Regions from separate parts of the Paenibacillus salivarius genome, predicted to be linked through region 2. Evidence: predicted binding sites of a transcription regulator. Region 2 holds the regulator's gene; the other holds the start of a gene.
The links. The regulator LexA, encoded in region 2, represses DNA repair genes until DNA is damaged. The targets are predictions, from matches to a motif close to CGAACATATGTTCG.

Region 1: the regulator LexA is predicted to act here: its motif matches at 1,604-1,617, upstream of ACSFXJ_RS19980 (ImmA/IrrE family metallo-endopeptidase).

What each region holds. Positions count from the first base shown of each region.
Region 1 is NZ_CP195592.1:4,318,216-4,323,835, reverse strand. It holds gene ACSFXJ_RS19985 (recombinase family protein) at 1-1,048, opposite strand, end outside; gene ACSFXJ_RS19980 (ImmA/IrrE family metallo-endopeptidase) at 1,064-1,543, opposite strand; gene ACSFXJ_RS19975 (helix-turn-helix domain-containing protein) at 1,657-2,088, opposite strand; gene ACSFXJ_RS19970 (helix-turn-helix transcriptional regulator) at 2,250-2,444, shown strand; gene ACSFXJ_RS19965 (hypothetical protein) at 2,511-2,651, shown strand; gene ACSFXJ_RS19960 (transcription termination/antitermination NusG family protein) at 2,680-3,513, shown strand; gene recD2 (SF1B family DNA helicase RecD2) at 3,513-5,620, shown strand, end outside.
Region 2 is NZ_CP195592.1:2,654,807-2,660,426, forward strand. It holds gene glnA (type I glutamate--ammonia ligase) at 1-757, shown strand, start outside; gene ACSFXJ_RS11990 (YjcZ family sporulation protein) at 880-969, shown strand; gene ACSFXJ_RS11995 (hypothetical protein) at 976-1,296, opposite strand; gene lexA (transcriptional repressor LexA) at 1,629-2,255, opposite strand; gene ACSFXJ_RS12005 (LysM peptidoglycan-binding domain-containing protein) at 2,526-2,891, shown strand; gene ACSFXJ_RS12010 (DUF896 domain-containing protein) at 3,070-3,243, shown strand; gene ACSFXJ_RS12015 (hypothetical protein) at 3,294-3,833, shown strand; gene ACSFXJ_RS12020 (HAD family hydrolase) at 3,863-4,657, shown strand; gene ACSFXJ_RS12025 (FixH family protein) at 4,674-5,087, shown strand; gene metH (methionine synthase) at 5,441-5,620, shown strand, end outside.

The sequences.
Region 1 (5,620 bases), 1.7 Mb from region 2:
TTTGATTAATGTACTGGAACACCAAATGTTCGATGTGTGTCTGGCGAAAGATAGGGAGATCACACGTCTTACTGTGATGACGGTTAGAGCAAATATAGTATTGAGTACGGACAATCCCTTTGGTTGTTGTTCTTTTTGTTGTCAATCGTCCAAACATAGCTGCTCCACAACGACCACAACGTAAAACGCCACTAAACCAGTATTCACCAACTTTGCTGAATCCGCCTTGAGATTTCCGTTTCATGTATTTCTTGAGTTCTTCATACTCCTCTTGAGTAAAAATAGGTTCATGTGATCCTTTACCATATACGCACTTTACCCTCTCATCTCGTTTGCTGTTAACGTATGTACCAGCAGGGGTCTTTGAACCAATCCTAATGATACCTGCGTAATATGGGTTCTCTAATGTGTAGGCAACGGTAGCATCAGTCCACTCTCGCCCTCTTCGAAGCTTACCCGAGCGATTCATAATCATAGCCACAGATTTATAACCTTTACCACTCATATACAAATCTCTGACTTCACGAATCAGTGCAGCCTCTTCAGGAATGAGTTGCTCGTCCTGCGTGTATCCATAGGGCACTACGCCACCTGGACGTCGCCCCTCCGCAACCATTTGCTCGACTCCGAAGCGTACACGCTCTGAGATCGTCCCACGCTCCCACTCAGCCATTGCACCGACAAGGGTGATAAAGAACCTCCCCATTGCTGTCGTCGTCTCAAAAATCTCTGTAGCGCTCTTAAACTTCACGCCATAAAGATCAAATGTTTTAAGTAGGGAGTGTAGGTCGCCTACGGAACGAGTAAGGCGGTCGAGTTTGTAAACGAGAACAACATCAAACAGTTTCTTCTCCATATCTTCCAACATACGCTGCATATCTGGGCGTTTTAAGTCTTTTGCTGAATAGCCATCATCAACGTAAAAGTCGTGTATGACCCAATCCTGTGATTCTGCAAAGCTGATTAAACGACTACGTTGCCCCTCAATGCTAAAACCTTCTTCTGCTTGCATGTCTGTTGATACACGAATATAGATAGCAACACGCATTTATACATCGCTTCCTTAAGCATTAATGTTTTGTGCATTCCAGGCTTCCCATCTATTTTTGGCTAAGTCGAGTGGAACGACAAATTCTTCAGCAATCCAGCGAATACCTTCATCAAGGTAATTGATGTGTGCAATATCGTCATGATTGATCATGTGAAGGGGTACAAGCAGATACTCTGCGAAATGTGCTGCTTGTATTTCGTGGCGCTGGATATGTAAGTTCGATATTTCTAAGTGGGAGGCTACATGTAGAACATGATGACACAACTCATGGGCTACGGTCTGTCGCCATTCAGGCAGAGATAACTGATCGTTGATATATAAACCGCTCCATCCTATTTTTGTGGGATGGGCGATACAATGACTGCGGATTGAAGTTGGAAAGACTTCGGCTTTACAAGCATAAGCGATGGCTTCGATGTCGATTTCGTGTGGGTAGTGGATATTGAGATAATTCAAGAGTTTATTCACTTGCTGCTCTAAGTTTAAGTTCATGAAACATCGTCCTTTTTCTTGGTGATTATGGTGTTCTAAGCTTTGAAAACACGTTTAAACGGAACGTATGTTCTGTTTAAACTGTAAAAGAAAAGCCCTAAAGGGCTATAGAATTATTTATCTTTCAAATCCCAAGCGGATTCGTCAGTGTCTTTTTCTGTAGGAGGTACTTTCTTTTTCTTTTTGATTTCTTCATGCCAGTAGCGAATAATTTCTTCCTTTTCTTCGTTTGAAGCCTCTAAAAAACCATCGAAAAAAATTTGTTCAAGAAGTGGTGGCTTTGGAGAATTAGTGATTGAATTCTTCAAGACTTGTCCGGAAATAATGGGTGAATCAACAGAACGTACATCTGATTTTCCTACGAGATAATCGATAGACACATTAAAGACGTTTGATATTTTTATGAGGGTGTCCATGTCAGGAGTTCTATTTCCATTTTCATAACCTGAAATGGAAACTTTAGTTAGGTTCAGTTTTGCACCTAGCTCTTCTTGTGTCCACTTATGCTCTTTTCTAAGTTGCTTTAAACGATAGGGAAAAGACAATTTAATCACTCCAGAACAAGTTCAATTAACTTAATAATAAGTTAACGAGCGGCTAACTTCAATGTAGTTAACTAAATAGAAATTATTCATTGACAATTCACTAAACGCTAACATATACTGGGTATAGTTCACTAATGGTTTATTCAAGGAGGTGCTGCATAGTGCTCTTGACTTTAAAGCAAATAAGAAAAAATAATAATAAAACTTGTCAGGAAGTCGCTGATGCTGTAGGGATAAGTAAGGTTTACTACTGGCAAATCGAGAACGGTAAAAGGAAACTTTACTATGATCTTGCAGTAAAAATAGCAGCATTTTTTAATATGTATCCTGATGATATTTTTTTACCTCAAAAGTAAACTAAATGAAAACATAATTTCAAAAAAGTATTCTTTATAGAAACTTTGTTGGAGGCGATTATTAGAATGCAAATCTCAAAACCATATAACCCTGGTTTATCTGAAAAAGCTTGGAATAAGCTGCACAAAATGCTGGCAGCTTTAAATATCAAATACGCTGCTGAGATTCAAGCTAGCCGAAAAGCAAAGCAAGAAAAAGCTATGTAGTGAGTAAAACGATGAAGGAGGTACTCTGATGGGAGCTGCATTTGCAATACAGGTTATGACTGGTAAAGAGAACAATGTTAAAAAGCTGATGGAGTGGGCGTTTGCTCGAAATGAATCCGCTCAAAATTGGATCAAGGCAGTACATACATTTACAACAACTACTCGACGATTGCTCGGTCAGGGAAAGCTTGGAAAAGAGATTAAACGTGCTATTATGCCCGGTTATATTTTTATTGAAATGAATTACTCAGTCGATGAAAATAATTGCTCGGCGCATTTACCTGCCGATGTGTGGCATCTCATCAAGAGTATCCCCGGAGTAATAAAACAATTTACTGGCTCTGGACAAGTTATCGGAGCCGAAGAGTTTCAAAAGATGTTAGGGCTTGAGCCAGAGGAACAACAAGTTGAAGTTGCAGTGCCTATTCAAGAGCAAGAGGCACCTGGATCTACGGAAGAAAAGGTTCAAGTCGATGAAGTTGAGAAAAATATGAAGAATGCTCTGCATGAGGTCAATATGGCCAAGACTAAGGAAGAGCGCGTACAAGCACTAAAAGCTTTGGATGTTGCAATTTCAGCCATCCACAAACTCACAATGAGTGCGATACAACAGCTTGAAAAGGGGGCTGAAGAGCCGGTTGGAGTAGTGGCAAGGGAACTGAAAAGCATTCAGCAACATAAGAACCGAATGGCTGAAAGGGTACGAGCATTTGTAAGAAATAACAAAGAAATTGTGAGTTTTCCAAGAACCTTTTTGGACAAAATTATATACTCTGTTGATCTTCAAAGCAAATGGCTGCAATCACCGCGATCATTGATAACTTTATTGTTTAAATATCTTCGTGAGTCAGGTGTTAGCTGATGGAAGCACCATTACTAGAAACGAGCACAGGCCATGTGGTGTACTTCATCCATCCACGTAACGGTAGTTTGAGTGAGGAGGATACCTTTGGTGTAGCGCGTTGGCAGCCGGAAAACGGCGGTGAACCCTTTGCCATTAAAGGCAATCTTTACGGAGTAAACAAAGGGGAGCGGATTACTGTTCATGGTAAGTGGGAGACTCACCCCAAATATGGACTACAGTTTGCTGTAGATCACTGGGAGCGGCCTTTGCCTAAAACCAAGGACCAGATTATTTCCTTCCTCAGTTCTAAATTCGTCAAAGGGTGCGGAGTGAAAACTGCTGAATTGATCGTTCAAAAGCTCGGTGATCGAGCACTGGAACGAATTATGCATGAGGGTGCCGCTTGTCTAATGGGTATTAAGGGGATTGGCACGAAAAGTGCAGTGAAAATTGCAGATAGCATTAAAAGCAATTTTGAAATTCAGCAGATTATGATGACGCTGTTGCCCTACGGAATTTCTGCGGATACTGTAACGAAAATGTATAAGCAATGGGGGAACGAGTGCGTTGATATTGTGCGGCGCAACCCATATCGACTCACGGAGATTCATCTAATCGGGTTTCTTAAGGCTGATGAGATAGCTATGACAATAGGCATTAGTATGGACTCACCGTATCGCTTAAATGCAGCGTTACAGCATGTTCTTAACGAGACGTGCTATAAGGGTGGTCATTGCTTTGTCTTTGAACACGAACTAATTGATCGGACTAAAGAGCTTTTACGAGGCGTTTCAGAACAGGATATTGAAACAGAGCTTCAGTTAATGGCAGCTCACGAACAAGTAATATGGGAAGAAGATAAGATTTATCCGAAGCACCTGTATATCTATGAGAATAAACTTGCTCATAAGCTGGCTTGCATGGCAACCCGGAGTGGCGGAGCTATGCCTTCTATAGAAAATTCAATCAAACAGTATCAGATGAAGCATGGTATAGTTTTGGCTGATAAGCAACGTGAAGCCATTAGAGAAATGTTTCGTCAGCAGATTCTAATTGTTACAGGGAATCCAGGCACCGGCAAAACAACTGTGGTAAAGGCTATGATCGACATATATAAAAAGCACTATCCCGAAGCATCCATTGGGCTATGTGCGCCTACAGGCCGTGCAGCTCGTAAGCTTGGAGAACTGACGGGAATGAACTCTTCAACTATTCATATGATGCTTGGCTTCCGACCAGGAGCAGAACCAGAGTATGGGGATGATATGCCGTTGCCGTTTGACCTGATTTTCACGGATGAAGTGTCGATGAAGGACTTGCAATTGGCTTATCATCTATTTCAGGCAATCGGGCCAAATACAAAAGTGGTCCTTATAGGAGACAGCGATCAGCTTCCATCTGTGGGGCCGGGTAATGTTTTACACGACATGATCACAGCAGGAGTTCCGCATGTTCGTTTAACAGAGATATTCCGCCAGGCGCAAGAAAGCCAAATCATTATGAATGCTCATCGCATAAATAATGGAGAACAGATCGTCATTGATAAAAATAAAGACGATTTCTTTTTCATCGAGCAGCCTGAGCCTGAACGGATTGCTCATCTGGTTGTGCTCAGTGTACTGAGATTTTTGGACAAGGGGCATAAGTTAGAAGATATTCTAGTTCTCAGCCCAATGAAGAAAGGTGTAATTGGCACTGAGGAACTGAATAATGCACTCCAAGCGGCGGTGAATCCTCCGGCACTAGATAAAGCCGAGATAAAGACCGTTGGGCGTATATATCGTCAAGGAGATAAGGTTATTCAGATTCGTAATGACTATAAGAAAAAGATTTTAAATGGTGATATTGGCGTTGTCATAGGTACAGCCTTAGTGAAGGATGAAGAAGGCGAGTTGACGGATGAAATAGGGCTTGCCTGTGATTTTCACGGGAAAGTAGTGGTCTACAGTAAGCATGAATTAAAAGACTTGCTCTTGGCCTATGCCATTACCATACACAAGGCTCAAGGTGGACAAGCCCCTGTAGTTATTATGCCTGTCTCTACCAGCCATTACGTTATGTTGGCTCGAAATCTGATCTATACTGGCCTGACGAGAGCTGAGGGTGTCTGTGTCATGATTGGAAC
Region 2 (5,620 bases):
ACAGCATGAAATCGACTTTAAATATGCGGATGCGGTCAAAGCAGCCGACCAAATCCAAACGTTTAAACTTGTCGTAAAAACGATTGCCCGTCAACACGGTTTGCATGCGACATTCATGCCTAAACCTTTATATGGCGTGAGTGGATCGGGAATGCACTGCAACCAATCGTTGTTCAAAGGCAAGGAGAACGCCTTCCTCGATGAGAGCGATCCGCTTGGCTTGAGCAAAGAAGCCCGCCATTACATGGCCGGGATTTTGAAGCACGCCAGAGCTTTCACCGCGGTAACGAACCCTACCGTGAATTCCTACAAACGTCTAGTACCCGGTTACGAAGCGCCTTGCTACGTTGCCTGGTCTTCGAGTAACCGTAGCCCGATGATTCGTATTCCAGCGTCCCGCGGATTGAGCACGCGTATCGAAGCGCGGAACCCGGACCCTGCGGCCAACCCTTACCTTGCCCTGGCGGTTATGCTTAAAGCAGGCCTCGACGGCATTAAGAACGAATTGCCGCTGACAAATCCGGTTGACCGTAACATCTACGTGATGTCCGAAGAAGAACGAGTGGAAGAAGGAATTCCAAGCTTGCCTTCCAACCTGAAGGAAGCGCTCGACGAACTGATTCGCAACGAAGTCATTTGCGAAGCGCTCGGCGATCACGCGCTGACTCATTTCTATGAACTTAAAGAGATCGAATGGGACATGTTTAGAACACAAGTCCATCAATGGGAAAGAGATCAGTATATGACGCTGTATTAATGGACAAAAACCCTTGCATCGAAGGTGCAAGGGTTTTTTTGTTATTTGGGGATGAGTCCAGACATTTAATGAATTAAATACATATGATTGAGTGAAGTCAAGATAATTGAGGAGGGGTTAATGTGGGTTACGACGGAAAAGCATTGTTTACTTCCACGGCAACGATTCTGGTACTCTACATTTTGCTCGTTATTGTTTTGAGAACATTCTAATTATGATTACGTGGACAACAAAGTGATGACCAGCAGTTCATAAAGCACCAGCGTTAAAATCGTTTCGTCATAGCCTACAGACGGGCTTCCGAAAAAAGCCCGATGGCCATGATGATGCGGGACGGCCAAGTGCATTAAGCCCCTGTCGCAGCTGACAAGTCTGCCTGTGACGACTTGGCCGTCCATTGTTTCGACTCGTACGATCCGATTTGTATACTGCCCGCAAACTTGGTGTAAATGAAATCTCATGGATGATAAGTGATGAACCATGTTCCGATCCGCCTGATAAATCACTCTATGCTGATAACCATCCTGTTGAATGCTCATGGAAATGGGATTCCTCCTTTGAAATAGGCAAAAATATAATTTATAGTATGTTTTTCTGTTCTCATACGTTCATCGCTTCAGTCTCCTTTGGCCACAACATCAAAATAACTTTTGGATTTATGGGGATGCTATGTGCAAGGAGTGATCGGCATCATGGTGCTTGCCCTGAAAAAATATCACAGACGCAGGTTATGGTTAAGAAAGCTGTGGCAAGGAGAAAGAAGCGGAATGAACCGCAAGTGGATCAATGATGATATTCGGCCCGTGTAACATGAAAACAAAAAAAGGCTGCCATCTATAATGGTAGCCTCTTTGCGTTGCGGACGTATAAATTAGTGCAAATCCCGGAACAAACCAACGACTTTGCCGAGAATAGTGACATGTTTGAGCCGGATCGGCTCCATGGTCGGATTTTCGGGTTGCAGACGGATGTGGTCTTTCTCTTTGTAAAAAGTTTTCACGGTAGCTTCGTCGTCTTCCGTCATGGCAACGACGATGTCGCCGTTGTTGGCGGTTTGCTGCTGCCGTACGATCACATAGTCCCCGTCATGTATACCCGCTTCGATCATGCTGTTCCCCATAACGGAAAGCATAAATATTTCGCCTTCAGCGGCATAATGCTGCGGAAGCGGAAAATAGTCCTCTATATTCTCGGTAGCCGTGATCGGTACGCCTGCGGTAACCTTGCCGACGACCGGCACCCGGGCGACGCTGTGTGCGAACATGCCGAGCGTATCGGAATCTTCCTGGCCAAGCAATTCGATTGCCCGCGGCTTGGTCGGATCCCGGCGGATAAACCCTTTCTTCTCCAAACGGTCAAGATGGCCGTGTACGGTTGAACTGGAAGCCAGTCCGACCGCTTCTCCGATTTCTCGAACGGAAGGAGGATAGCCCTTCATCCGGACCTCGTTGCGTATAAATTCCAATATTGCCTGTTGACGGCTGGACACCTTGGACATTTCGATAATCAACCCCATTAGTAACGTTTGGAAAAATTATAACATAGAACTGAAGTTCGTACAAACATAAGTTCTAAAAAGCACTTTTCAAAAAAAGCCAGGTCGCTCAGGGAGTTTATTCCCGATCAAAGGATGTTAAGGTAGAAGGTTTTAACATTCTGAACCCCAAAAAAGAAAAAGGGAACAATTGTTCGAAAAAATACTTGAATCAAACAAGTGTTCGTGTTATATTATTAACGAAATAAGAACACTTGTTTGGAGTGATGGGATATGTTGAAATACAGTACATACCAAAGCATTTACGATAAGCCTGCGCCTCGTACGCGTGCTTCTTTGACAGATAAGTTCGGCTTTTTGGGTTTGGGCAAAGGTTTGTTGAAGGTCTCCCTTTTGCTAATGCTGCTTATGTTGACGGGAACAGGGGTGGTTACGGCATTTGCCGCCGCCTCGGATGACCATGTTCAGAAGGAACAGACCATCGTTGTTGTGAAGTCGGGCGATACGCTTTGGGAAATCGCTGCCTCTCATAAACCGAAGGGACAAGATACCAGGATCTATATCGCTGCGATCAAACGCTTGAACGGCTTGTCGTCGGGCAGCATTCAAGCTGGAGATACGCTAGTGCTGCCGAATTAATTTATATCGATATATGACGAAATAAAGATTCAATAGATGTCTTTTTAAACTACCTCTTTATATGAAGGAATTTACAGAGCTTGATCAAGAGCCCCTCGCCTTGACAAGCTCTTTTTCACATGTCAAAGTAGGATTGTTGCACCTTATTTCATTAATAAATAGAAACAGGAGGGGAACCATGGACATAGATGCTTTGGTGAATCGAATTAATGAACTGGCCCGCAAAGACAAAACCGTCGGATTGACGGAGGAGGAAGTTTTGGAAAGATCCAAGCTGCGGGAAACCTATTTGCAGAATTTCAGAAAAAATCTCCGCCAGCAACTGGACCGAATTGAAATTGTGGATGAGTAAACCCGGCCTTCGGGCCGGATACATAACCATATGACTTAGGAGGAGAAGGAATGGGCTCGTTTGACAGAAAAGTGGAACGCAATCAGATGAAACTGAACAAAAAAGGAAAGGGCCCGCAAGTGAGGGGCGGCCGCAGCCAGGATCCCCGTAGCTCGCTAGGGTCGAAAGGCGAAGGAGAGGTATTTCGCGGACGGAACATCATCCTGCCACTATTACTCGTACTGCTGGCATTGCTCTACGCCGTAGTCGGGTTGATCGGCAGCGCAGCCGAAGCTAGCTCAGGCATCTTTTGGCTAACGATCGTATTATATGTGATTTTGGCTTTGGCGATCTTCTTGAGAAAACCCTACCTACGGATTAACAAAGGCTATCTGTATACGTCCAAATATAATCGCGACCGGCTTCTCGAAGCGGGGAATATAAGCAAGATCAAGGTCGAAAGCGACAAAATTACGATTGTGCCGAAAGGGAAAGATCAAAACTGGGTATTTTACCGGGTTCGTAACCGGTTCGACACCAACGCGATGGCTGAGCGCCTGCAACAGTATGCTAAAGTGCATAACGTCACTTTTGAAGAACATTCGAAGTAAAAATCATGTATGGGAGCGTGTGGAGAGGGATGGCGATTTCTGCGGTATGTTTTGATTTGGATGACACTCTGCTTTGGGACGAAAGGAGTGTAAGGGAAGCATTTGAGGCAACCTGCGAGGCGGCGCAAAAAGCGGTTGGAACCGATCCGACCGAGCTGGAGGAAGCGGTTCGGAAGGAAGCCAGAGAGCTTTACGAGTCCTATGAAACCTTCCCTTTCACCAAACTGATCGGCATCAATCCTTTCGAAGGGCTATGGGCGAATTTCTCGGCTGGAGAGCAACCGGAATTCCGAAAATTGGAGCAGCTTGCTCCGGTATACCGGAAAGAATCGTGGCGGCGCGGGTTATTGGCTCTCGGCGTGGATAACGAAGAGCTTGCTGGCGAGTTGGCTGAACTATTCGGGAAGGAACGGCGCTCCCGGCCTCACATCTACGAAGAAACGTTCCAAATTCTGGATGAGTTGAAAGGGAAAGTGAAGCTGCTGCTTCTGACGAACGGTTGTCCTGCGCTTCAGCAGGAGAAGCTGGATGGCGTGCCGGAGCTTTCGGGTTATTTTGATCACATCGTGATTTCGGGCAAGTTCGGCAAAGGTAAACCGGATGCTTCGATTTTCCGCCATGCCCTTGAATTGCTTGGGGTCGAACCATCCGAAAGCCTTATGGTCGGTGATAAGCTGACCACGGATATTCTCGGAGGTAACAGTGCGGGGATGACTACGGTTTGGGTGAATCGCGATAACAAGACGCGGACGGATGAAATCATCCCTGCTTTTGAAATCCGGCATCTGTCGGAATTGCATGACATTATAGCAAAGCAATCATGATGTCAGGAGGGTAATCATGAAACGAAAGACGGGTTTAATATGGTTATGTCTTGCTTTGATTTTGCTGACGCTTAGCGCCTGCGGCAAAAGCGGGAATAGCGCCCAGAATGCCTCGGTCGATTCCTTGGAGCCGATCAAGGTGGAGCTCCATGTGCCCGCCGAAGTGAAGGCCGGGGAAAGCATCACCTTCGAGGCTAAGGTAACTCATCAAGGGCAAGACGTGAATGATGCCAAAGAGGTTATGTTTGAGTTTTGGAAAGAGGGCGACAGTGCGGAAGATCATCGGAAAGAAGTCGTAGAAGGTGCCGGGGAAGGCAAATATGTGCTGGAAACGGGATTCGATGAACCCGGAACATATCATGTGATTTCCCATGTTACCGCCCGGGATCAGCATTCCATGCCGGAAGTGACATTCACGGTAACCGAATAGTCCGAAATGTTGAAGAAAGCGAGCCGGTGGGTGTTTTATTCCCCGCAGGCTCGCTTTTTATGTCGACTTTCCTTCAAAAACATTTCGCATCGGTTATAGTAATCACGAACTTTAATTCTTGATGCGATTTATTCGTTCGTCTTTAGAATACTCACTTCATGCATTGGATTACCGTGTATTGAAAGTGATTAACAGCATGAATTCATAGGGATTATCCTTCGCGGGTCCTTGTTTTTAAAGGAGTTTTGTATCCTTGCAAGATCGGTGGTCGGCAGGCATTTTTGAGATAGTCCTTTCCATTAACGCTTCATTCTGATAAACTAAATCTTAACGTTTTGCGGGAGGGAAAGATCATGAGTAAGCCTAGCTTGGAATCTTTAATGAAAGAAAGAATTTTGATCCTTGATGGAGCGATGGGAACCATGATCCAGCAAGAGAATCTGACGCCCGAAGATTTTGGAGGAGAAGAACTGGACGGCTGCAACGAGGTATTGGTGCTTACCCGTCCTGATATTATACAGGCAATCCATGAG